Linked DNA regions of Vreelandella piezotolerans. The main gene of each other region encodes a partner of the protein of the gene in region 2 in a complex. Links are inferred from orthologs where the notes say so. Each region holds a gene or a part of one and is shown on either strand. Other genes may lie near its edges. The genes, in order: GYM47_RS13370 and lptF.

Evidence for each region.
Region 1: lptF (region 2) and GYM47_RS13370 share a complex: the UniProt entries of both Escherichia coli proteins name them as parts of the lipopolysaccharide transport and assembly complex. The link is inferred for Vreelandella piezotolerans from one-to-one orthologs.

Annotation. Positions count from the first base shown.
Region 1 is NZ_CP048602.1:2,912,573-2,924,711, forward strand. The notes cover bases 7,785-10,872. They hold GYM47_RS13370 (LPS-assembly protein LptD), read right to left. Parts: upstream 10,509-10,872; coding sequence 8,061-10,508; downstream 7,785-8,060. Other genes in these bases: GYM47_RS13365 (peptidylprolyl isomerase), read right to left, coding at 7,785-8,023; GYM47_RS13375 (aminoglycoside phosphotransferase family protein), read left to right, coding at 10,579-10,872. In the rest of the region: folB (dihydroneopterin aldolase), read left to right, coding at 2-382; folK (2-amino-4-hydroxy-6-hydroxymethyldihydropteridine diphosphokinase), read left to right, coding at 379-924; GYM47_RS13335 (tRNA nucleotidyltransferase/poly(A) polymerase-related protein), read right to left, coding at 921-2,057; GYM47_RS13340 (symmetrical bis(5'-nucleosyl)-tetraphosphatase), read right to left, coding at 2,058-2,873; GYM47_RS13345 (FAD-dependent oxidoreductase), read left to right, coding at 3,236-4,690; Co2+/Mg2+ efflux protein ApaG, read right to left, coding at 4,697-5,074; 16S rRNA (adenine(1518)-N(6)/adenine(1519)-N(6))-dimethyltransferase RsmA, read right to left, coding at 5,071-5,913; 4-hydroxythreonine-4-phosphate dehydrogenase PdxA, read right to left, coding at 5,940-6,983; more of GYM47_RS13365, read right to left, coding at 6,983-7,784; more of GYM47_RS13375, read left to right, coding at 10,873-11,589; N-acetylmuramate alpha-1-phosphate uridylyltransferase MurU, read left to right, coding at 11,586-12,139. UniProt on the Escherichia coli protein: Together with LptE, is involved in the assembly of lipopolysaccharide (LPS) at the surface of the outer membrane. Contributes to n-hexane resistance.
Region 2 is NZ_CP048602.1:627,086-638,981, reverse strand. The notes cover bases 3,210-6,054. They hold lptF (LPS export ABC transporter permease LptF), read right to left. Parts: upstream 5,250-6,054; coding sequence 4,170-5,249; downstream 3,210-4,169. Other genes in these bases: GYM47_RS02915 (leucyl aminopeptidase), read left to right, coding at 5,384-6,054; lptG (LPS export ABC transporter permease LptG), read right to left, coding at 3,210-4,164. Outside these bases: GYM47_RS02945 (carbon starvation CstA family protein), read left to right, coding at 1-1,445; bfr (bacterioferritin), read right to left, coding at 1,559-2,044; GYM47_RS02935 ((2Fe-2S)-binding protein), read right to left, coding at 2,228-2,434; GYM47_RS02930 (RDD family protein), read right to left, coding at 2,592-3,065; more of lptG, read right to left, coding at 3,100-3,209; more of GYM47_RS02915, read left to right, coding at 6,055-6,904; GYM47_RS02910 (branched-chain amino acid aminotransferase), read left to right, coding at 7,059-8,180; GYM47_RS02905 (DNA polymerase III subunit chi), read left to right, coding at 8,261-8,692; GYM47_RS02900 (MFS transporter), read left to right, coding at 8,748-9,926; GYM47_RS02895 (SapC family protein), read left to right, coding at 10,001-10,780; GYM47_RS02890 (TolC family protein), read left to right, coding at 10,815-11,896. UniProt on the Escherichia coli protein: Part of the ABC transporter complex LptBFG involved in the translocation of lipopolysaccharide (LPS) from the inner membrane to the outer membrane.

The DNA.
Region 1 (12,139 bases), 2.3 Mb from region 2 along the record:
TGTGGACCGCATTTTGATCGAAGCACTCACCGTCGACACCGTCATCGGTGTGTACGACTGGGAACGCACGATAACGCAATCGCTGAGCCTGGATCTATCGCTGGCAACAGATATTCGGCCAGCGGCCGCCACGGACGAGCTACGCCTAACGCTGGATTATGCCGCTATCTGCCAGCGAATCCAGCAGTTTGCCGACGAGCATCAATTCGCCTTGGTGGAAACGTTCGCAGAGCGCCTTGCTGCCTGCTTGCAGCACGAATTTCCGATCAGTTGGCTTCGCATGACCGTCCGCAAACCCGGTGCCGTTCCTCAAGCGGCCAGCGTCGGCCTGGAAATCACGCGCGGCACGCTGCCGGAGGCCACGCAGGACACATCGTCATGAATCTGGTCACACTCAGCTTGGGCAGCAACATCGATCCTGACACCCATATCCGACTTTGCCTAGACGCCCTGGAAGATACCTTCGGCCCGCTGCAGATATCACGCATTTTCGAAAGTGAGCCGGTCGGCTTCAACGATAGCCGCAACTTCTACAACTTGGTGGTCGCTTTCTATAGCGACTGGTCGGTGAGCGAGCTTCAAGCATGGTCCAAAGAGCTCGAAATCGCCCACGGCCGAACGCCGGACATGATGAAATGCAGCCCCCGCGCGCTGGACATCGATCTACTGACCGTCGGCGATGCCTGCGGGGTCATCGATGACGTCGCGCTGCCGCGTGGCGAAATCACCCGTAACGCCTTCGTGCTTCAACCCCTGGCGGAGCTTTTGCCCAACACGCGCCACCCCGCCTGCCAAACCCCCTATGCCACACTCTGGAAGCGCTTTACCTTAGGCGACCAACGCCTATGGCCGATCGATTTTCACTGGCGAGGCCGCTGGATTTCCCAAGCCGACCCGCAGCTCCGGGTGGCCATAGCGCGCTAGCGCGACGCCCCCTCGTCTAACGCGCCTGCCACCGCTTTTTGGCGATGCTGGCGCAGCGCGTCTCCTAGGGCGGCGCCACGATACCCCTCACCGAGCAATGCCTGGGGGCTCACTGCCTGAGCGGCTTGCCACGCCTTCTCAAGCCGGGGTTGGCGCGCCGGTGCCAAACGGCTGACAAGTTGTAACTGCGCAATGACTTGAGCGGGTTTGCGCCAGCCATCCAAGCGCTCCAACCAGTGCAGCACTCGCTCATCGTCGAGCGGTTCATTGAGCAGCGCTTTCGTCAGCGCGGTATGGCGGGCCAACTGCGCCACCGCGTTGGGCAGCCGCAGCCTGCTCGCTAACGCGTCGCGCTGCTCATCACTAAGCACCGACACCAATAGCGCATAGCGCCAGTGGGCCAGCGCGGGTGACGAGGTCTCAGGCGCGCTGGCTAGCGCATCGAGGGCAGCAGCCAACGTTTCGTCATCGGCAAGTTCCGGCCACCAAGTGGCCAGCGCTTGGCACTCGTGTAGCGTCGTGAAATAGCGCTCTGGATTGGGTTCGCCAAGCGCTTTTTCGGTCTCGACCCACACCCGCTCTGCGGCGAGATGGCCAAGTTCGCCGCTTTCACTGACATGACGCATCAACGCCTGGGTATCTGGGGCGATGGCAAAGCCCAGATGCGCATAGCGAGCTAAAAAGCGCGCGGTACGTAGCACCCGCAGCGGATCTTCGCTGAAGGCAGGCGATACGTGGCGCAACAGGCGTTGCTGGATATCCTGCCGACCGTGAAACGGGTCGGTCAGCGCTCCGTTAGTCCCTTGAGCGATGGCATTGATCGTCAGGTCACGCCGTGACAGATCTTCTTCCAGCGTCACGTCCGGGCTGGCATACACATCGAAGCCCCCGTAGCCATGACCGGATTTGCGCTCGGTGCGCGCCAGCGCATACTCCTCTGACGTATGGGGATGCAAAAAAACCGGAAAGTCGCGACCCACAGGCTTGAAGCCCCGCCGACGCATGTCGTCCGGCGTCGCCCCTACTACGACCCAGTCGTGATCGACCACCGGCCAGCCCAGCAGCGCATCCCGCACTGCTCCACCTACCCGGTACACCTCTAACCCTTGGGTAAGAGCATCCTGTTGAAACACTTAACGGCCTCCTTGCTGGCTAATCACGCAGGTGCGCTCGCCGGTCTCCAGATTCATAGCGGTCAACGCGCCGCCCCATACACAGCCGGTGTCCAGCCCCTCGACGTTGATCTTGGCGTGGGGCGTGCGCCCCTCCAACGCGGCCCAGTGGCCAAACATTAGGCGTATATCATCCTGACGTGGAAACTGGAACCAGGGAGCGAATCCATCAGGGGCGCTATCGAGCCCCTCTTTGGCCGCAAAATCGAGACGCTCCTGGGTGTCGATGAAGCGCATCCGGGTCAACACGTTGACGATACAGCGCAGACGATCCATGCCTTCCAGGTCGTCCCGAAAACGATCCGGCTGATTGCCAAAAAGCTGGGACAGAAACTCGCCCGAACGCTCGCTCTGAAGTGCCGACTGCACTTCACCGCTAAGCGCTAGCGCCTGCTCGGCACTCCAACTTGGCAGTAGGCCCGCGTGCGCCATGAGCGTACTCTCCTCGCGCACGACCAGGGGCTGGTTCTGCAGCCAATCCAGCAGCGACTCACGCTGGGGAGATGCCAGAATATCGTCCAAGGTATCGTTCTTTTTCAACTTGCCGCCCCCACGAGCCACCACCAGCAAATGAAAATCGTGGTTGCCCAGCACGCAGCGCACGGCCCCCCCCAACGCCTTGGCCTCCATCAGGCAAGCGAGCGAACCAGGGCCGCGATTAATCAGATCCCCTACCAGCCAAAGCCTATCCTGGGCCGGGTTGAAGCGTAGTTTTTCCAACAGGCTGACAAATTCGGCATGGCAACCATGGAGATCGCCAATGGCGTACGTACTCATAGGCTAAGGCCTTGTGATGAATGGAATGAAAATGATGGACAACACGCCTAACGACTCAGGGGAACGCCTCGGCGTTATCTCCCTCCAGCAGCACAAAAATTCTGGAGCAATCGGCAAAGTTACATCACTATGTACTCAGACAGCTCGCGACTCTCTGTTAAGGATAACGGTACGCTGATGAGCCCTTACTTGCCGCGTCACTCCCCGATCGATCTTGCCCGCCGAGACGTTTTAAGATGCCTGCTTGTTTCGACAGGCACCGTGCTCACCCTAAGCCGGTGGCCGATAGCGGCTGCACAATCCGTCTCTCCACCGGCGCCGGTACTGGTGAACGGTTGGCTGCTAAGCGCTGAAGATCGCTAATGTATCTCGCCTTTGACACCCTCGCGACCCAAGCAACCGACTACGACATCTGCATCATCGGTGCCGGTGCAGCCGGAATCGCCATGGCCGTGACGCTGGCTGAGCAAGGCCATCGTACGTTGCTGTGCGAAGGTGGAGAGGCCTCTTACAGCGAGCGCTCCCAAGCCATTTACCGAGGCGAGGTCGTCGGCGACCCCTACATTCCCCTGGATGACGCACGCCTACGCTATTTAGGTGGCTCTACCAATCACTGGGGCGGGGTATGTAGGCCTTTGGACGCCCACGATTTTACTGCAAAGACGGCCGCCCCTGATACGGCTTGGCCAATTACTCAAGAGGCGCTCGCGCCCTATTACACCCAGGCCGCCAAGCTACTGAATTTAACGCAGCCCCATGCCGATTACCCGGTGCCCGGCTCAGGATTTGAGCGTATTTACTTCTCTTTGGGCAACCCTGTGCGGCTGAAAGATAAATATGCCGCCACACTCAATGCGTCTGCCCATGTTAACTACTGTCTGACGGCCAATTTGGTGGCGCTTGAACGTCACGCTGGCCGAGTCGAGCGCGCCACCTTGCGTAACTTTCAGGGGGATGAGTGCCAGGTTCGTGCACGATACTTCGTACTCGCCTGCGGCGGCATCGAAAACTCGCGACTGCTGCTGTGGTTAAACCAGCAGTCCAATGGTCAGCTTATCCGCAACGCCTCGACATTGGGTCGCTATTGGATGGAGCATCCGCATGCTTCCGTGGGCCAAGCACTGCTGTTTGAGCCGCAGGCACTGGGGCTGGATCAAGAGTACAACGTCTTTTTATCCCCCACTCCCGATATGCTTTCCAAGCGCCAGTTGCTCAACTGCGGCCTGCGCTTACACCGCATGAACGGGGAGGCCACTCAGCAGTTGATCAATACGCTGTCACAAGACGCGCCAGCACTAGGAGAACAGCTCTCCACGTGGCAAGCCCAAGGTCGCGTCATGCATGGCGTGATTCTACGCGCCGCCTGGGAGCAGGAGCCGCGTTTCGACAATCGAGTGGCGCTGGATACGGAGGTCGATGAGTTCGGTATCCCACGCAGTCGGCTTATTTGGCAGCAGTCAGCGCTAGACCGCCACACCATTCGCGACAGTATGCTGCTACTTGGAGAACACCTGCTCAACCAGAATATCGGGCGCTTAAAGCTCGCTGATTGGTTAGCTGCCCAGCCTGTCGTAATGCCCAGCGAAGGCGAGCTGGCGGGGCGCCACCATATGGGCGGTACTCGGATGAGCCATCGCGCCGAACAGGGGATCGTCAATAGTGACTGTCGCCTGTTCGACCAAGAAAACATGTACTTAGCGGGGTCAAGCGTGTTTCCAAGCGTCGGCCACGCCAACCCTACGCTGACGATCGTTCAACTGGCGTTGCGCCTTTGTGACCATTTAGATCGTCAACTCAGGCGACCGTCCCACGCCTGAACAGCGTCAATGTAGCTGCCGTGGAACGGCGAGCCGAAACGGTGCAATGGGCACGTCGAAGGCTCGTTGGGTATAGGTATTGAGCAGCGTATAAGCCCCCTCCATCACCCCCACCGGCGTTTGTAAGATCGCTCGACTGGTGTAGCGAAAACGCTGACCAGGGCCAATCAGCGGCTGCTGGCCCACCACGCCTTTGCCGCGTACCTCTTGGCTATCGCCGCTGCCCTGGGTGATCTTCCAGTAACGCGCCATTAGCTGCACGCTATGTGGGCTTTGATTGTGGACCGTTACGGTGTAACTAAACACGTAGCGGGATTCACTGTCGCTCGACTCGGCATCACGAAACTCGGGCGTAACGCTGACCTCGATCTCCAAACCACTCACCCCTCGTCGCCTCCCTGGCGGTCGTTGTCTGCGCTGGCCGACTCGTTGGCCGCGACCTGATTGGCGATGGTGACGTACTCCGCCACCGTCAGGGTTTGCGGGCGTCGCGCCGGGTCGATGCCCAACGCTTCCAACGTCTCGGCGCTGACCCGCCCTTTCAGGTTATTGCGCAGCGTTTTACGCCGCTGCCCAAAGGCCAGCTTGACCAGTTCGAACAGCAGGGCCGGATCGTCGGCGATGTGGGGCAGGTGCTCAAAGGGAGTGAGACGCACGATCGCGGAGTCCACCTTCGGGCGCGGCACGAAGGCCTCCGGAGGCACGATGAACAGCTGATCGACCTGACAGTAGTACTGCGCCATCACCGACAGGCGACCCCAGTCGGTGCTGCCCGGCTCGGCGGCCAAGCGCTCCACCACCTCTTTCTGCAGCATGAAGTGCATATCGGCGATGGCGCTGCCCATACTCAGCAAATGCACGATCAAAGGCGTGGAAATGTTGTAAGGCAGGTTACCCACTACCCTCAGCGCCGGGCCCTCGCCCTTGAGCTCGGCAAAATCGAACTTCAGCGCGTCGCCTTCATGAATCACGAATTCAGGGTAGTTAAAAAACTGTACTCGCAAGCCTGGAACCAGATCGCGGTCCAGCTCGATCACCTCCAGCTTTCCCGCCGCTTCCAGCAGCGGCGCCGTCAGTGCACCTTGCCCGGGGCCAATTTCGACGAGTCGGTCGCCTTCGCGTGGCCCAATGGCGCGGACGATACGCGAAATGATGCCGAGGTCACGCAGAAAGTTCTGACCGAAGCGTTTACGAGCACGGTGCTGCTGAGGCACTTGAGACATCTAACAGTGTTCCTTGGAGGGTTGATTCATGAAGCGGCCAGGGAGCTGGCACGCTGAGCGGCAAGCCGCTGCGCGAGGGCAAGCGCGACGCCCAGGCTATTGGGGTCGGCAGTACCGTGGCCCGCCAAATCCAGCGCGGTGCCGTGGTCCACCGAGGTACGCACCAGCGGCAGCCCCAGGGTAATGTTCGCGGCCTGACCAAAGCCGGCGTATTTTAGCACTGCCAAGCCCTGGTCGTGATACATCGCGAGAACGGCATCGATCCCGGCCAAATGACGCGGCGTGAATAGCGTATCGGCGGGCAGCGGCCCTTGGATATCCAACCCGTCGGCACGCAGCGCGTCGAGGGCCGGAATGATCGTGTCCAGCTCTTCGCGCCCCAAATGCCCTTCCTCCCCGGCATGGGGGTTGAGGCCGCACACCGCAATGCGCGGATTCGAGATGCCGAATTGGCGCTTCAAGTCAGCGGCCAGCAGGCGAGTAATCTGGGTGACCCGCTCGAATGTGATGGCATCGGCCACGTCACGCAGCGGCAGGTGAGTCGTCACCAGCGCCACGCGCAAATCGCCGCTGCCTTGCCAAAGCGGGTTCTTGGCATGCAGCGCGGCATCGGTCGCCAACAGCATCACCACCTCATCGACGCCACAGGCGTCGCGCAACCACTCGGTATGGCCGGTGAAATGGGGAAAACCCCCTTCGATGATGACCCCTTTATGCAGCGGCGCGGTGACCATAGCCGCAGCCTGCCCTGCTTGGCAGGCGTCTACGGCGATTTGCAGTGTCTCCAACACGTAGCGGGCATTGGCGGGATCGAGCACCCCAGGCGTGGCAGGCGCTCGCAGTGTGGCGGGCCACACCACCAAACGCCCTGGAGAGGATATATCCAAGCCACCCGGCGTGGCCTCGACGACCTCTACGGCCAGCCCGAGCAGCGCGGCGCGCTGGCGCAGCATCTGCGGGTCACCCACCGCCACCGTGTTGGCTAATTGCCCACGAGCGGCCAGCATCAGCGCAAGCTCTGGCCCGATGCCCGCGGGCTCACCGGTGGTCAACAGCAGCGGCCGCGTCATTAGAGACGAATATCCACGAAGGCCTGTTCACGGATTTCACGCTGCCAGGTTTGCAGCTCTTCGTTGGCACGACGCTGGAAAATCGCTTGGCGCACCTGCTCACGACGGCTCTCTTCGGTCACGTCCTGACGGCGACGCTCCAGCACTTCGATGACGTGATAGCCGAACTGCGAGCGCACAGGCTCGGAGAGCTGGTTCGGGCTGAGAGACGTCATGGCTTCTTCAAACGCAGGGACCGTTTGTCCAGGGCGCACCCAGCCCAGGTCGCCGCCGTTCATGGCGCTACCACGATCGTCGCTGTACTCACGGGCCACCGACGCGAACTCTGCGCCCTGCTGTAAACGCTGGCGAGCCTCTTCTGCGCGGGCACGGGCTTGGTTCTCGTTACGCGTAGGCGTCAGTTCCACCAGGATATGGCGGGCACGGGTTTCTTCGATAAAGGCTTGGCCCTGCTGCTGGCTCGGCTGCTGGCTCAAGAAACGCTCCACATCGCGATCGGAGACCGTGACACGCTGACTGATCTGGCGCTGCTGTACTTGGCGCATTAACATTTCACGACGTACGTCTTCGCGCACGTCGGCCAGGGTAATGCCGTCGGCTTCTACCGCATCGGCAAACTGGTCCAGCGTCATGCCGTTGGATTCGGCAATGCTGCGCAGCTGGCGGTTGAGTTCGGTGTCATCCACGCTCAGATTGGCTCGGCGGGCCATTTGCAGCTGGATTTCATCCATGACCATACGCTCCAACACTTGCTGGGCCAGCTGGTTACGCGGCGGCAAATTGCCGCCCTGAGCCGCTGCTTGCTGCTCCACCTGGGCAATGCGGTCATCCAACTCGCTGCGCATGATGACGCCATCATTGACGACTGCGACGACGCTATCCAACTGCTGACGCTGGGCCGACTCGAAGTTTTGCGCATGAACGGTCAGCGGAACCAGCGCCGCACCCGTGCCCAGGCAGAGCACCATCAGGCTGCCTGCGGACAGCTGGGTGGCTCGTTTCTTCAGCGCGCAGCTCAGCAAGGTCTTTCTGATCATCATAAAAAGTCTCTTTCAGTCGCTATTTTAAAGTGGTCGTTCATAAGGGCGTGGGACGGTAGCCAGGAATCGCCTGTTCAAAGTAGCCGTCGGCCTCTTGGCCCACGCCACCTAGACCACGAAACACGAAGCGCAAAAATAGCCCGCGGTCGTTGAAGTCATCGCCAACCCGCGCCGTATCGTTGTCGTCGATCCATTCACGCCATACCAGCTGTACGCCGTAGCAGCAGTCGTTCCACTGCAGGCCCGCGAGCTGTTCCAAGGGACGGTTGTTGGTTTGATCGTGCAGGTAGCGGCCAATCAAATCAATCCTTGGGCTCGCTTTCCACGCCAGCGAAAGATCCCACTCTTCACGGCTGTAGTCGCGGAAACCATCGTCCCCCGGCACCACGCTCGGATCGAACCCTTCGATCTCCCAACGGTAGCCAAGGTTCACTACGTGCCCCTCCGGATGGCGATAGCGAACGTCCACGCTGGAGCGCTCGGTCTGTTCACGCTCATCATCGTAAAGCCACTCGTAACCGGTACTCCAGCGATCCGATATTTGCCAATCCAGGCGAGTGACCAGCGGAGAGCGGTCACGGGTGGCCTGATAGCGGCTTTCCGGATTCACGGAAGGGTCTTCGCTGGGGCGCGGCGGCAGCGTGTCCGGGTCGCCTTCGCTATCGATGCGCCGCTCGGAGAAATAGTAACTTTGACCGACACCGAAGGTGAGTCGGTCCCGGCCAGCGCTATCTTCGATCAAGCGTGACTGTACGCCGAGCGAGACGCGGTTGAGGTCGCCCACGCGGTCAGCTCCAGAGAAGCGGTGCGGCGACCAGAGCTGATCCCAGGAAAACGCCCGCTCGCGACTATCGAAATCGGGTAGTTGGGTCTGGTCGGTGCGCGGCACATAGGCATAGTTCACCCGGGGTTCGAGGGTTTGGCGATAATCGCGCCCGCCGAGCTCCAGTTCACGTTCGAAGACTAAGCCGCTATCGATGGAAGTGATCGCCACGCTACGCGAAGGCGAGGTGGCGCGATCGGTCACCCGATCGCCATAATCCAATTCGTACGCGGTGTGCCAAAGCTCGGTGCGCGGCTCGATATAGCCCCAAGGCTGCTCGTAGCGCCAGCCCACGGCGGGCGTCAGGTGCAGGCGCGAACCGATGGCCGCTTCGCGTTCAGGAACTCGCCGCTCATCCACGTCGCGCCAGAAGTAGGTCGCGTTCGAGCGCCACTGCGTATACAGGCCGTTGTCTAGCTGCCAGTTGGCGTTGGCGGTCAAACTCGGCAGGCGGTAGAACGGACGATCGGTATCGCTGAGCGGGTCTTCCAGGCGCTGAAAGCCCTGGGCCCTTGCGTCGAGCTGCCAGCGCTCACCGCGATAATCGACCTGGGCCAGACGCTCCATACTGACGCGGTCGCTGTTGCCGAACTCGCCGCCAAAGTCGTCGAAATAGCGGCCATCGCTGGCCGCGCCGTAGCGCAGTCGATAGTCGCTGCGCGGCGTGAGCCGTCCTGCATGCTGAGCATCAATGTACCAGCGGTCGTCGCCTTCGAAGCGGTTATCGCCGTTATTGGTGCCGCCGTCGCTATCGAGATAGCCGCCCTCCACCAAGCCCTGGCTGCCCTCGAGCAGGTAGCGATACTCTCCGTTGAGCAGCAGACCACGGTCCGACATCCAGCGCGGGGTAATGGTGGCATCCTGGTTCGGTGCAATGTTCCAGTAGAACGGCTGCGTATAATCGAAGCCATCGCTTGAGAAGCTCACTGACGGCGAGAGCAGCCCGGTATGGCGGCGGTCATCGATGGGGAAACGCAGCCACGGCCAGTAAAATATCGGGACGTCTTTGACTTCCAGCCGCGCGTGACGGGCGGTACCAAACCCCGAGGCTTGATCGAGACGAATATCGCTACCCACCAGTTGCCAGCTATTGGCACCGGGGTCACAGGTGGTAAACGTAGCCTCCTGAAGGCGGTACTGATTTTCGCCAGTCTGCTCTAGCTGTCGGGCTTGCCCACGCAGATGCTGTTCGTAAAGCACGTAGTGGCTGTTACGCAGCGAGGCGCGATCTTCGTTCAGCATCAGCGTGGCTTGTTCACCGCGCACGAGGGCCTGTCCATCACGAATGGCCAGGCTCCCCTCGGCATCCACCCGCTGGCGATCCGCCGGAAGAAAGACGCGCTCGGCCTCCAGCTCGGTATTACCTCGGCGCAGCACCACATCGCCCCGCAGCAAGGCTTCGCCATCGGCGGCGTAGTCCACTTCGTCGGTTTCCACCGAAAGCGTTTCTGGGTTCTGTTCCGCTGGCAAGCGGTAGCCGGGCATCACATAGCGCCCCCGGCATAGCTGTTGCGACGCTTCGTCTTGGCGCCAGGCCTGCCAGTCCAGCGCCTCTGCGGGCAGGGTTGGGTCCTGTGCCACCGCTGAAAACGAGGCGCCAGCGAGCAAACTGCCCAGCAGCGTATGCGCAACCGGTACGGTGCGCGAGATTCGCTTGCCCATGTTCGTTATCCTTGGCATCCAGAATCGGTATTATACAGCCCGCATGATGCCCGACCAGCAAGGAGCTTGCATGTCCTCTTCTCGGATCGACGCCCTCACTCAGTGGGCGGCGCAACACCACGGCCTCGACCGTGCCACTCTTCGCCTCTCTGCTGCGGGCGGTGACGCCAGTTTTAGGCGCTATTTTCGGCTAACGCTACCGGATGGCAACACGCAAATCATCATGGATGCGCCACCTGCCCAGGAGGACTCCGCGCCGTTTGTGACCATCGGCCAGCGCTGGCACGCCGCCGGGCTACCGGTTCCCGCCATTCACGCCAGCGACTTGGAGGCCGGCTTTTTGCTGCTCGACGATCTGGGCGATACGCCGCTGCAGGCTACCTTTACCGACCCGGCACGCACGAAAGAGAACCACTTGGCGGCGCTGTCACTGATTGCCGAGTTGCAAAACCGCGCCAATCCGGCCGCTCTTCCCGCCTACGATGCCGCCCTGCTCGCCCGGGAACTGGATCTCTTTCCCGAATGGTGCCTGGAGCGCTGGCTGTCGCTATCCGCTCCCGGCAGTTGGGAAACACTGCGCACGGGCTTGATCGAGCGCGCCCTAGAACAGCCGGTGGTGAGCGTTCACCGCGATTTCGATGCGATGAATCTGATGTGGCACGATCAGACGCTTTATATGATCGACTTTCAAGACGCCGTGGCAGGCCCGCTCAGCTACGACGTCATTTCGCTGTTGCGAGGTCGCTACTGCCGTTTCAGCGCTGACCAGTTTGCCGCGCTAGTGAGTACCTTCTATCAGCAAGCCCGGCAAGAGGGTCGCTTGACCCGCTCGGTGAGCGAGGCTGCCTTTTTGGCCCAGTGCCACGCGATGGCCGCCCAACGCTCGCTCAAAGTCCTGGGCATTTTTTGTCGATTGACGCTGCGTGACAGCAAGCAAGGCTACTTGGCCCGCCTGCCGCACTTTTTAACCCACTTGGAAGATAGCTTAATGGCCCTTCCCGAACACGATGAGTTTGCCGACTGGGTCCGCGAGGTGCTGCGTCCCGCCATTCTCCAGCGCCTGGAGGCATCAACGCCATGAAAGCGATGATCCTAGCGGCGGGCTTGGGCAAACGGATGCGCCCACTCACCGACCACTGCCCGAAACCGCTGCTGCCCGTAGCGGGCAAACCGCTGATCGTCCACCACCTGGAGCGTTTGAAGCGTGCGGGCATCGAGGAGGTGGTGATCAACGTAAGCTACCGTGCCGAGCAGATCATGGGGGCGCTGGGTGATGGCTCGGCACACCAACTGCACCTTCACTGGAGCGTGGAGCCACAACCACTCGAAACCGGCGGAGGCATTCGCAAGGCGCTGCCTCTGCTAGGTGAGGCGCCGTTTTTACTCGTCAATGGCGATGTGTGGTGTGATCGCCTGCCCAGCGCGGCCGCGCTGACAGAGGGCGATCTTGCCCACTTGATCTTGGTGGACAACCCGGAACACCACCCAAACGGCGATTTTGCCCTCGACCGGGGCCGCGTTACGCCAATGGGAGAGCCACGCCTGACCTACTCCGGTATTGGCATCCTACACCCCGAACTCGTCGCTCGAGAGCCCCTTGGGGCGTTTGCACTGGCACCGTTGCTAAAGCA
Region 2 (11,896 bases):
TGCTATTAGTCGTGGGTTACTTTACCTACGGCAAGTTCGTCGAGCGCGTGTTTGTCGCCGATCGTAAGCGTCAAACACCGGCGTTCAGTATGCGCGACGACATCGACTATGTACCGATGAATACCACGCGCAACTCGCTCATTCAGCTGCTGAACATTGCCGGGGTAGGCCCCATTTTCGGCCCTATCCTGGGGGCGCTCTATGGCCCGGTGGCGTTTGTATGGATCGTGATTGGCTGCATTTTCGCAGGTGCGGTTCACGACTACCTGACCGGCATGATCTCCATTCGCAACCACGGTGCTCACCTTCCCCAACTGGCGGGTAAGTTCCTGGGCAAAACGATGAAGCACGTGGTCAACGGCTTTGCGATCTTGTTACTGCTGTTGGTGGGCACCGTGTTCGTCACGTCGCCTGCGGCGCTGTTGGCCAACATGACATCGCTATCGCTGACACTGATCATCCTGGCGATTTTTGCTTACTACCTGATCGCAACGCTACTGCCCATCGATAAAGTCATTGGGCGTATTTATCCCTACTTCGGAGCACTTTTGCTGTTTAGCGCCGCAGGCATCGGCATTGGCTTGGTCGTCACGGGCGCGCCGATCCCTGAGCTGTCATTCCAGAACATGCACCCGGATAGCGCACCGATCTTCCCACTGCTGTTCTTGACCATTTCCTGCGGCGCGCTGTCGGGCTTCCACGCCACCCAAACGCCGATCATTTCGCGCACCACTGAAAATGAAACCAACGGGCGTAAGATTTTTTACGGCATGATGATTGCCGAAGGCGTGATTGCCATGATTTGGGCGGCGGCCGCCATGAGTCTTTTCCAGGGCGAGCAGTCGTTGTCTGACGTGTTGGCGGCAGGCGGCCCAGCCGCTGTGGTCAGCGAAGTCTCGACCACCATGCTAGGCGCCGTGGGCGGCACGCTGGCCGTATTGGGTGTCATCGTGCTGCCCATCACGTCGGGTGATACGGCGTTTCGCAGCGCGCGCATGATCATTGCCGATTATTTGAAGGTAGAGCAGAAGCCCATCGTCAAGCGCATCGTGATTGCGCTGCCGCTGTTCGTGGCGTCCTACGCGTTGACACATATGGACTTCACGCTGCTATGGCGCTACTTCTCCTGGGCCAACCAAACCACCGCCGTGATCGCGCTCTGGACGGGCACCATGTACCTTGTGCTCTCGCGTAAGCCGTACCTGATCACGTCCATCCCGGCAGTCTTCATGACCATGGCAACCTTCACTTACCTGGCCTATGCACCGATTGGCTTTAATCTGCCGCTGCAAACCAGCTATATCGTCGCCGCCCTTGGCACGCTGGTCTGTATCGCGCTGTTTATGAAACGGGTACGCCGCCTGAGCCGCGCCACGTTTAGCGTGGATGAGCCGGTGCCTGGTGCGCTGGATCAAGACGCTACGCTGGCCACGAGCAGTCGATAAATATCAGGTCAACACTTTGCATTGAAACGCAAAACGGGCAGCCCCAAGGGGCTGCCCGTTTTGTATTAGCTAGCGCTCGGCGCTTAATCGCCTACTGCCAAGCGGACGACGTCTTACTCTTCGTCAGTGGCCAGTGCCATATGTTTTTGCAGGTAGTTTTGGATACCGACCTGATCGATGAGTTGCAGCTGGGTTTCGATGTGATCGATGTGACCCTCTTCGTCGGCCAGCAGATCGCGAAGCAAATCGCGGGTCACGTAGTCCTTGACGCTCTCACAGTAGGTGATGGCCTCAATGTAGTCGTTGCGGCCGTCGTGCTCGATCTTCAAATCGCACTCGAGCATCTCTTTGACGTTTTCACCGATATGCAGCTTGCCGAGATCTTGAAGGTTCGGGATACCTTCCAAAAACAGAATGCGCTCGATCAGCTTATCGGCGTGCTGCATCTCTTCGATGGATTCATCATACTCCCATTTAGCAAGTACTTTGAGGCCCCAGTCTTTGTACATTTTGGCGTGCAAAAAGTACTGGTTGATCGCCACGAGCTCGTTGCCAAGCGCGATATTGAGATGCTGAATTACTTTCGGATCGCCTTTCATGCCGTCACCTTTTTAGCGTATTGATCAATAACGTACTGTTTTGCAGCGTACTCTTACATTAATCAAGGAGTATAGGCCATAAAAAGGCTAACTCCCAATGCTGTCGAGAGTATCAGTCGTGACGACAAAAATTCAAGCAAATCAGTTATTTGCTAACGATAAGTCTAACAAGAGTGATTCGCGTCATACGGCGTAAGCGAGACTCATATCAGACTCGGCGCGTACGGCCTGAACGGCCTCGCGGGTGAGGGATTTGGCGAAGCAGGCGCATTTACCACACTGGGTGCCGCAGCCAGTGGCTTCGCGCACTTCTCGCCAGCTGCGCGCTCCATCGCTAATCTGCTGGCGAATCTGATGATCGGTTACTCCCTTGCACACACACACGTACATGGCGACACCTCATAAAAATCATGAGATGAATGTAAATGATTCGCATACATCTTTTCAAGTAGAAAACGTTGTTCTTTAGTATCGATTCGCCTTAAGCCCATTGAGACATACGATAACCCGTTGACGGGTGAGCTATTTTCAATAAAAACGCCCAAAATTATTTTTTCGGAAGCACCACGGTTTCGGTCTTGGATGCAATGTCTGGCCAGCTTCTACGCTGCCCATCGAACAGCACCCACCAATAGCCGATACCGAAGGCCGCCAAGGACAGCCAGGCCGTCGCGCAGCGTATCAGGCTCTGCTTTAACGTGATCGCATGGCCATCCAGCGTTTGCACCCGCAGCCGCCACGCCTGCATACCTAGCGTCATCCCTCCTCGACGCCAGGAGTAGACGAAGAACAGCGTCACGAAAAACAGCAGCATGAGCCGCAGGCTCCAGATGTCGAAGGCCGTGGTACCGATCTCTTCTGCCGTTTGACCCAGCACGAAGCGGAAAAAGGCCAAGTGAGCCACGGTGACGGCGATCCAGATGGCCGTCACCAAAAAACCGTCGTACAGCATGGCGCCCAATCGGCGACCTATGCCGGCGGGCCAAACGTCATCCAACTGGGTAAAACGTCGCGTCGTCACTGCTCTATTCTCCTGATGTGCGTCTGCGCGGCCTTTAGCCATTTCGGCGCAAGAAATAGATGCCCACCGCGGCACAGGCAAGAGTCGGCACCAGCACCGCCCAGACAGGGGAAAAGCCAAAGATGGTCGACGCCGGGGCGAGCAAATCCTGCACGTACTTGAACACCAGACCGGTCACTACGCCATAAAAAACCCGCGTACCCGCTGCCACCGAGCGCAGTGGCCCAAACACGAACGAGGCGGCAATCAGCACGAGCGACCCCATGGTGAGCGGCATCAATACCTTTTGCCAGAAATAGAGCAGCGGCTGGTCTGCCTGAAGGTTCTGGCTTTGGAGGAAATTGGCGTAGGCCCATAGCTCGCTGGGCGCCTGGCTTTCGATGTCACGTAGCAGCCGCTCCAACTGGGTCGGGGTGAGCGCCGTTTCCCATGCCGCACTCGGTTGATACGCCGACTCCGTGCGGTTATCGAAAATACGTGTCATGGTCACGCCTTCCAATTGCCATGCCCCCTCCTCCCAGTGGGCACGATTGGCATGGGTCGCTTCGATGAGACGGCGCTCGTCGAAGCGGTAGCGGGTTAAGTCCAGCACCACGTTATCCGCTCGAATGGCCCCAAAGCGGTAGACGCTATCGCCTTCGAACTGCCAGCCACTGCGGGTAGTCAGCATGGCGCCCTCGCCTTGGCGCTGCTCCAATCGCCACGCTTCGGCATACTGCTCGGTTTTGGGGCTAACGAACTCCGCTACTAGCAGCACCACGATGACCACTAGCAGCACGGGCTTCATCACGCCCCAAACGATGCGCGCCAGCGAGCGGCCAGCAGCGCGCATGACCGTCAGTTCGTTGCTGGAGGCCATGCTGCCCAAGCCAATGAGTGCGCCAATCAGCACGGCGACCGGCGCGTACTGGTAAAAGCGCCATGGGAGTCGCATCCCCAAGTAGAGCAACACGTCCAGCGCGCTGTAGTCGCCCTGGGTGTCCCCTAAGTCACCGATATAGGCAATGGTGATATCAAGCCCCAGCAGCACGAACTGCACCACCACGATGGCAGCCAGGACGTTGCGGGCGATATAGCGATCCATTCGATCCATGGCGATCAGCATTAGCGCATTCCCTTTCGTTGCGAGTGCCACAGCAGCAGCACACCGAGCCCCAAGAACAGCGCATGCACCGGCCAAACACCCAGCGCCACGGCCAGAGAACCACTCCCAATCGCATCGACAGCGGCAAGCAGTAAACTCAAATAGGCAACGTATAGAAACACAGCGGGCAACAGTTTTGCGAAGCGCCCTTGCCGTGGGTTTACCCGTGACAGCGGCTGGGCCAACAGCGCTAAGATGAAGACCATGAGCGGCAACCCTGCCCGCCACTGAAATTGTGCCTGAGCGCGTGGATCGGGATCTTGCCACAGCTCGGCGGTCGTGGCGTACTCCAACGAATCCAGCTCCTGGCGATCTCGGCTAAGTCCCAAACGCAGCGTGTAGCGCTCGAAGGTCAAACGCTCGGCATCCTGGCGTCCGGGCGTTACGCCGTAGCGTTCGCCGTCTTCCAAAATGAGAAAACGGCTGCCGGTATCGACGTTCGTTTCCTGGTAGCCCGATCCCGCGCGCGTGATGTAGCTATGCGTTTTTTCTGCCCCCGCCATGGGCTGCTCGTGCACCAGCACTTCCTGCATTTGAGTTCCGTCGCTGCTGAAATCGGTAATGTAAGCCGTGCGCCCTCCGCCAAAATCCTGGAAGCGCCCTGGCGCGAGCACCGATACGTCCAAACGGCTGCGCTGCTCTTCCAGGGTCGCCTCGGTTTGCAGTGCCCCCGCAGGCGTCAACCATAGGCTGCAAAGACCGACCAGCACGGCCACTACCGTAGCGGGTAGTAGCGTCACGCGAAACAGCCGCGTCGGACTCATGCCACACGCCACCATCACGGTAATTTCGCTGTTCATATAGAGCTGCCCATAGGCCAACAGAATGCCGAGAAAAAACGACAGCGGCAGGATCAGCTCCATGAAGCCGGGCAAGTGAAACAGCATCAGGCTGCCGAGTATCGTGACCGGGAAATCCCCCTCGGCAGCATCCGAAAAATAGCGGATAAAGCGGCTGCCCATAATCACCAGCAGCAGGATGCCCGCCACGGCAGACATGGTCAGTAACACTTCACGAGTTAAGTACCGGAATAGAATCAACGCGCTCTCCGACTAGTGGTGCAGGTGGCCATGCAATGCGCCCATGGCTTGGGTACACTAATCTAACTGGTAGCAAACACTAAATAACGGGGCATTATCCCGAATCACTCGTTGCTTGTCTTGTTGGAGACGTCATGGAATTTTCCGTTCAGACCGCAAACCCCGCCAAAGCCGAAACGGCTTGCCTCGTTCTCCCTGTCTATAAAGGTAGCGACTTACTGCCTGCCGTGGCCAAATTAGACGACGCCAGCGAGCGCTTGATCGGCCAACTGTTGGAGCGCGGCGACTTCGACGCCGCACTGGGTAACGTGCAGCTCGTGCCGTTTGCACCGGGGCTAGGGGCGGAGCGTATTCTGCTGGTGGGTTTGGGTGAGCGCGATAAATGCCAGGAAGCCGCTTTTATTAAAGCCCTCGACACCGCCATGGCAGCGCTGATCAAACTGCCCGTCGACGAAGCCAGCGTCACCTTTACCGACGTACTGATCGATGATCGAGACGCCGTTTGGAAAGCGCGCAAGACCCTCGAGGCCGCCGAGCGTGCTATTTACCGCTTCGATCAGTTCAAGTCGTCGCCAGCCAAAGCGCCGAGCCTGGCCAAACTGACGCTGATCGTCAGCGATGCCAATGATGCGCCGCTCGCCAAACAGGGGGCCGCACTCGGCATTGCCATTGGCCAAGGCATCAACGTCACCCGTACGCTGGGCAATCTGCCGGGCAATGTATGTACGCCGCGCTACCTCGCCGAGCAGGCCCAAGCGCTGGGACGCGATTCCCAAGGCGCGCTGGCCGTCGACATCCTAGACGAAGAGGCACTTGAAGCCCTTGGCGCCCACTCGCTGCTATCCGTTGGCCGCGGCAGCGCCGAGCCGTCGCGCCTCATCGTGATGAAGTACCAGGGCGCCGACGACCCCGATGAAGCGCCCCATGTATTGATCGGTAAAGGCATCACGTTCGATACCGGCGGTATTTCGCTGAAGCCCGGCGAGGGCATGGATGAGATGAAATTCGATATGGGCGGCGCGGCCAGCGTGTTTGGCACGGTCAACGCCATATTGGCGATCAAGCCCAAGCTCAACGCCGTGTTCATCGTCGCCGCTGCCGAAAACATGCCCGACGGCGCCGCTACCAAGCCGGGCGATATCATCAAGACCCTCAAGGGCCTGACGGTCGAAGTGCTCAACACCGATGCCGAAGGCCGTTTGGTACTGTGCGATGCCCTCACCTACGCCGAGCGATTCACCCCCGCCAGCGTGGTGGATATCGCCACCTTGACGGGTGCGGCCATTATTGCCCTGGGCCACCACGCCACCGGCCTGCTCTCCAACGACGACGATCTCGCCCTCGACTTGTTAGAGGCCGGTGAAGTCGCCTGGGACCGGGCATGGCATCTGCCACTGTGGGATGAGTACCAGGAGCAGTTGGACTCCAACTTCGCCGATTTGGCCAACATCGGTGGCCGACCGGCCGGCACCATCACCGCGGCGTGTTTCCTATCGCGCTTTGCCGACCACTTCCCCTGGGCGCACCTGGATATCGCAGGTACGGCGTGGCACTCCGGCAAGCAGAAAGGCGCCACCGGCCGCCCAGTGGGCCTGCTCACCCAGTATCTGCTGGACCGTGAAGCCGACGCCCAAGTCGAAAATGGCGAGGCCTAATCCCACAAACCGGCCAACAATGGTTGCCTTTCGTTGACGCAACCGTTAAACCTGAACGCATGAGCGTGTGCCCTGGATAGGCTGGCACACGCTGTCCAAACGATACGCTTAATAGATGCCCTTCGGGGCTTGGCTCTAGCGGAGAGAACACGCCGTGCCCACAGCTTCAGATGCCCAGTTAGAAACACGCTTTGAGATCCTGCCGACCAACCAGCCGATGGCCGATGAGATCCGCGACAACGTTCTGCAAAATCCAGGTTTCGGTAAACATTTCACCGACCATATGGCCCACGTGCGCTGGACCGTCGATGCCGATTGGCACGGCCACCAAGTGCGCCCCTACGGCCCACTGACCCTCGACCCCGCCGCTTCCGTGCTGCACTACGGCCAGGAAATTTTCGAGGGTATCAAAGCATATCGCCATGCCGACGGCTCGATTTGGACCTTCCGCCCCGAGAAGAACGCCGAGCGTTTCCGCCGTAGCGCCCGCCGCTTAGCGCTGCCCGAGCTGTCGGATGACGATTTCATCGGCTCACTGAAAGCGCTGCTGGCGCAAGACCACGCCTGGGTGCCCACGCCCGCCAGCGACGCCGACGAGTGCAGCCTCTACCTACGCCCGTTCATGATCGCCTCCGAGGCTTTCCTTGGCGTACGCCCAGCTCATGAAGTCGACTACTACGTGATCGCCTCCCCGGCGGCCGCCTATTTCAAAGGCGGCATCGAGCCGGTCTCCATCTGGCTCTCCTCCCACTACAAACGTGCGGCCCCCGGCGGCACTGGCTTTGCCAAGTGCGGGGGCAACTACGCCGCCTCGCTGGCCGCCCAAAAAGAGGCCGCCGCCAACGGCTGCAGCCAGGTTGCCTTCCTCGACGCTGCAGAAAACAAGTGGATCGAAGAGCTGGGCGGCATGAACCTGTTCTTCGTTTACAAAGACGGCCGCATCGTCACACCGCGCCTGACCGATACCATTCTGGAAGGCGTGACGCGTAATTCCGTCCTGACCCTGGCCAAAGACGCGGGACTGACACCGGAAGAGCGCGCCATCAGCATCGACGAGTGGCGCGAAGGTGCCGCCTCTGGAGAGATTACCGAAGTCTTCGCCTGTGGCACGGCAGCGGTCATCACGCCGGTGGGTGAGCTGGTCACGGAGAACGAGCGCATTCGTTTGCAGGGCAATGGCAACAGTGAAGTGGCCAAACGCATCCGCAAGACGTTGCTCGACCTTCAATACGGCCGCAGTGATGACAAGTACGGCTGGCTGACCCGCTTGGTATAATCCCCTAGCGTTACAAACCTAGCCGCCACTCGCACCGTGGCGGCTAGGTTGCCAGGCGCGTTGACACCGCTGGAGCCACCATGGCACGCATCGATTTTTATATTCTGCCCGACACCACCCTAGAAGCCCGCCTGCAGTTCGCCTGTAAGCTCGCCGAGACCATCCACCGCAAGGGCTATCGGCTGCACCTGCACTGCGAAGACAAAGCGCTGGCCGAGCAGGCCGACGACGCTCTGTGGCAGTTCCGCGAGGACGCCTACCTTCCCCATGCGCTGGAAGACAGCGACTTGGCTGACAGCGTGCCCATTACCCTTGGCTGGCAAACCCTGCCCAGCCCGCAGGCAGACACCGCCCTGCTGAATCTTCACCCTGACATTCCCGATGGGGTCGAGCGTTACGCCCGCGTCGCGGAAATCATCAACCAGCACCAGCAGGTACTGGTCGCCAAGCGTGCCTGCTGGCAACGCTACAAGGCGCTGGGGCATGAGGTCGTGCCGCATAAATTGGGATAAGTGTCCAACGACTTGAAAGCCCTCCATAACAACAACTCAATGGATGAGACGGCCGATGCTTTCCCATACCTTGTTAGCCCGCACGCCGCTAGCGGTCATCGTCATTGCCCAACTGTTTGGCACCTCGCTATGGTTTAGCGTTAACGGCGTTGGCTTAGCGCTGCAGGAAGCCGTGGGCCTTAGCGAAAGCGACCTCGGGCTGCTTACTATCGCTGTGCAGGCGGGGTTTATTACCGGCACCCTGCTGATTGCGACCACGGGCTTGGCCGACCGAGTGCGCGCCAGCCACCTGTTTGCGATGTCTGCCGTACTCGGCGCGCTGATCAACGCGGCGTTCATCAGCGTGGCGGATAACGTCACGTTGGCGGCAGGGGCTCGCTTTTTGGTCGGGCTTTGTCTTGCGGGCATCTATCCGCTGGGCATGAAGCTAGTGGTGAGCTGGACGCCCACCCACGCAGGCTCGACGCTTGGCTGGTTGGTCGGCATGCTCACCCTTGGCATTGCTTCGCCGCACCTGCTGCGCGGGCTCACCCTGCATCTTCCCTGGCAGTGGCCACTGCTATTGGCCTCTGCCCTTGCTCTTCTGGCAGCGCTGATGATTTTCCAACTAGGCGTGGGGCCACATCTGCCTGCCAAGGCCAACGGCGGGCGACCTTGGGCGGGGCTTGCCGCATTCAAAGAGAAGAACTTCCGCGCCGCCGCGCTGGGCTACTTCGGCCACTGCTGGGAGCTTTACGCCCTCTGGGCGCTGGTGCCCTTTTTAGTCACCAGGGAGTTGGAGCGCTTGGGCGCGGCCCCTGGCTTGCAGCCGTGGCTAAGCTTCGCGGTCATCGCCTTGGGGCTTCCCGGCTGCGTGATGGCAGGCCGGTGGAGCCGACGCATCGGTAGCGCACGGGTCGCGTTTATCGCACTGGCGGTCTCTGGCACGCTGTGCCTTGCCTATCCGCTGCTAGGCGGCCTGTCGCCCTGGCTGCTGTTGGCCCTGCTTGCCCTCTGGGGCGTGAGCGTGATCGCCGACTCAGCGCAGTTCTCTGCCCTGGCGTCTGCCAGCGCACCGCCGGAGCGACTGGGCGCCGCGCTGGCCATGATGAATGCGATTGGCTTTGGCCTGACGATTCCCTCCATTGCGCTGGTCACGGCACTATGGGCCAACCAGGGGCCTTTGGTGATTTGGTGGCTGCTGCCTGGGCCGATCATTGGCCTCATCACGATGCGTAGACTGATCACCCGCTGACGGTAGAAGCGACGTTTGGTAAGGTGCCTTACCGTTTATTACCCCTCAACGCCCGATCACAGAAGGTTGTCGCCATGAATCACGCTGCCCAGTGGGTGCCGCTCAACCCAGAGCACCACGGCGGTTTAATGTGGCAGCGTTTTACCGCCTACCACTTTGCGCAAACCACTACCCAAGTCGCATTGGCAGACGCTGAGCTGCGCCATGCGGCGGCTAACTTTCCCATCGCGCTGGCGGACACGGGCGCAGGTTGGCAGGCTGTTGCGCTGCTGGGACTGGAAGATGGCCAGAACCTTCTGGTGGATGACCAAGGCCGCTTTCGGGCCGCCTACGTGCCTGCCGCGCTGCGCAGCCACCCGTTTGGGCTGCACCCTGACTATCCCGGTAGACTGTGCATCGACCAGCACTCGCCCTATGTCGTCGAGCGCCTGGATGCCGAGCCTTTTTTCAACCAGCACGGGGAGCTTGCCCGCTTTCCCGCCCAAGTGCTGGCATTTCTACAGCAGCGTGAGCAAGGCTGTCAGCGGCTTTCCACGCGTATTACCGCGCTATCCAAGTCGGCACTGCTGACGCCCTGGCAGCCCCACGGCTATCAAGGCAGCACACCGCTGTATCAAATCGACGAGCGCGCTTGGCAGGCCCTTTCTGCCAAACAAATAGGGCTTTTCTGGCAATTGGGCGCCGTTCCTTTGGTGTACGCTCTGTTGCAATCGCAACAGCAGCTTGGCCGTTTGCAGCTCTATCGGCAACGCAAGGCGACGGCAGAGCCTTCGACGCACTCCTCAGACCCCCTTGCCCAATGGCAAGAAGCGCTGAGCAGCGAAGCCGAATATGACTGGCCGAGCGCTACCTAAACGCGCTAAGTACCGATGCTCTTCAGGAACGATAATGAATGTGAACGTAACCAGGTCGCTCATACTCGGCCTACTGCTGGTCAGCCCCCCACTGATGGCGCAACCCGTGCTGGAGGAGCCACTGGCCGAGACGGCCGCCTTGCCCGCTTCCTCTCTGGATGGCCCGGCGTTTTCGCCCGAGCTCCAAGAGCTCCTCGACCGCTTGCGATGGCAAGCCAGTGAGGCGACAGGCAGTTCTATGGCGCTGATCGCGTTACGTGAAAAAATTCAGCAAGCCATCGAGCAGCAGCCCGGCATTCTGGCTCAGCGCTCTCGAGAGCGGGAATCCGTGCTGCGCATTGACGAAGTGCGCGCGGTGCGCCGCCCGCAGGTGAACGCAGGCCTCGAGTACCGCAACGACCTCCAGCGTACTGAATCACTGCCCGATCGCGGCTCGCGCGTCGATGCCGTGGTCACGCTGAGCCAGCTACTGCTGGATTTCGGCGCGAGTCGCGAACGCGTTCGCGCCGCCGATCTCAGCGCAGAAGCGGCGTTTTGGCAGTCCCAGTCTAGCGTTGAAGAGGAAGTCCTCTACGCGGTGAACGCTTACCTGGATGTGGCCCGCTTGACCGCCCAGCGCCAACTGGCCGAGCATAATCTTGAGCAGCATCAGCGTATTTTTGAAGACGTGAGCCTACGCCGTGAGGCGGGCGCTGGCTCGCGGGCCGACGTACTGCGCGCGCAAAGCCGATTGAGCGACGCCGAATCACGCTTGGTCACACTGGAGGGCGAGCTGGCCCGAGCGATCAACGTGTATCAGGAAGCGTTTTTCTCCACGCCGGATGTACTCGCGCTGCCCCAGGGTGCCGCGCTATTGAGCGATGCCAACGCAGACCGCCTGTTGGACAGAGCGCTGGCGAAAAACGCCGCGCTGCGCAGCCAAACGCTCACCAGTGAAGCCAGCGATGCCGAGGCCCAGGCCACCCGTAATGCCCGCCTGCCCAGCCTAAGCGTGGCGGTCGAGGGCCGTCAGTTCGATGTGAACGATTTCAACGAATCCGATAACGACGTCGCGCTACTTTTCAATGTCGACTACACCCCCTACAGCGGCGGCGCCACCTCCTCGCGGGTTGCTCA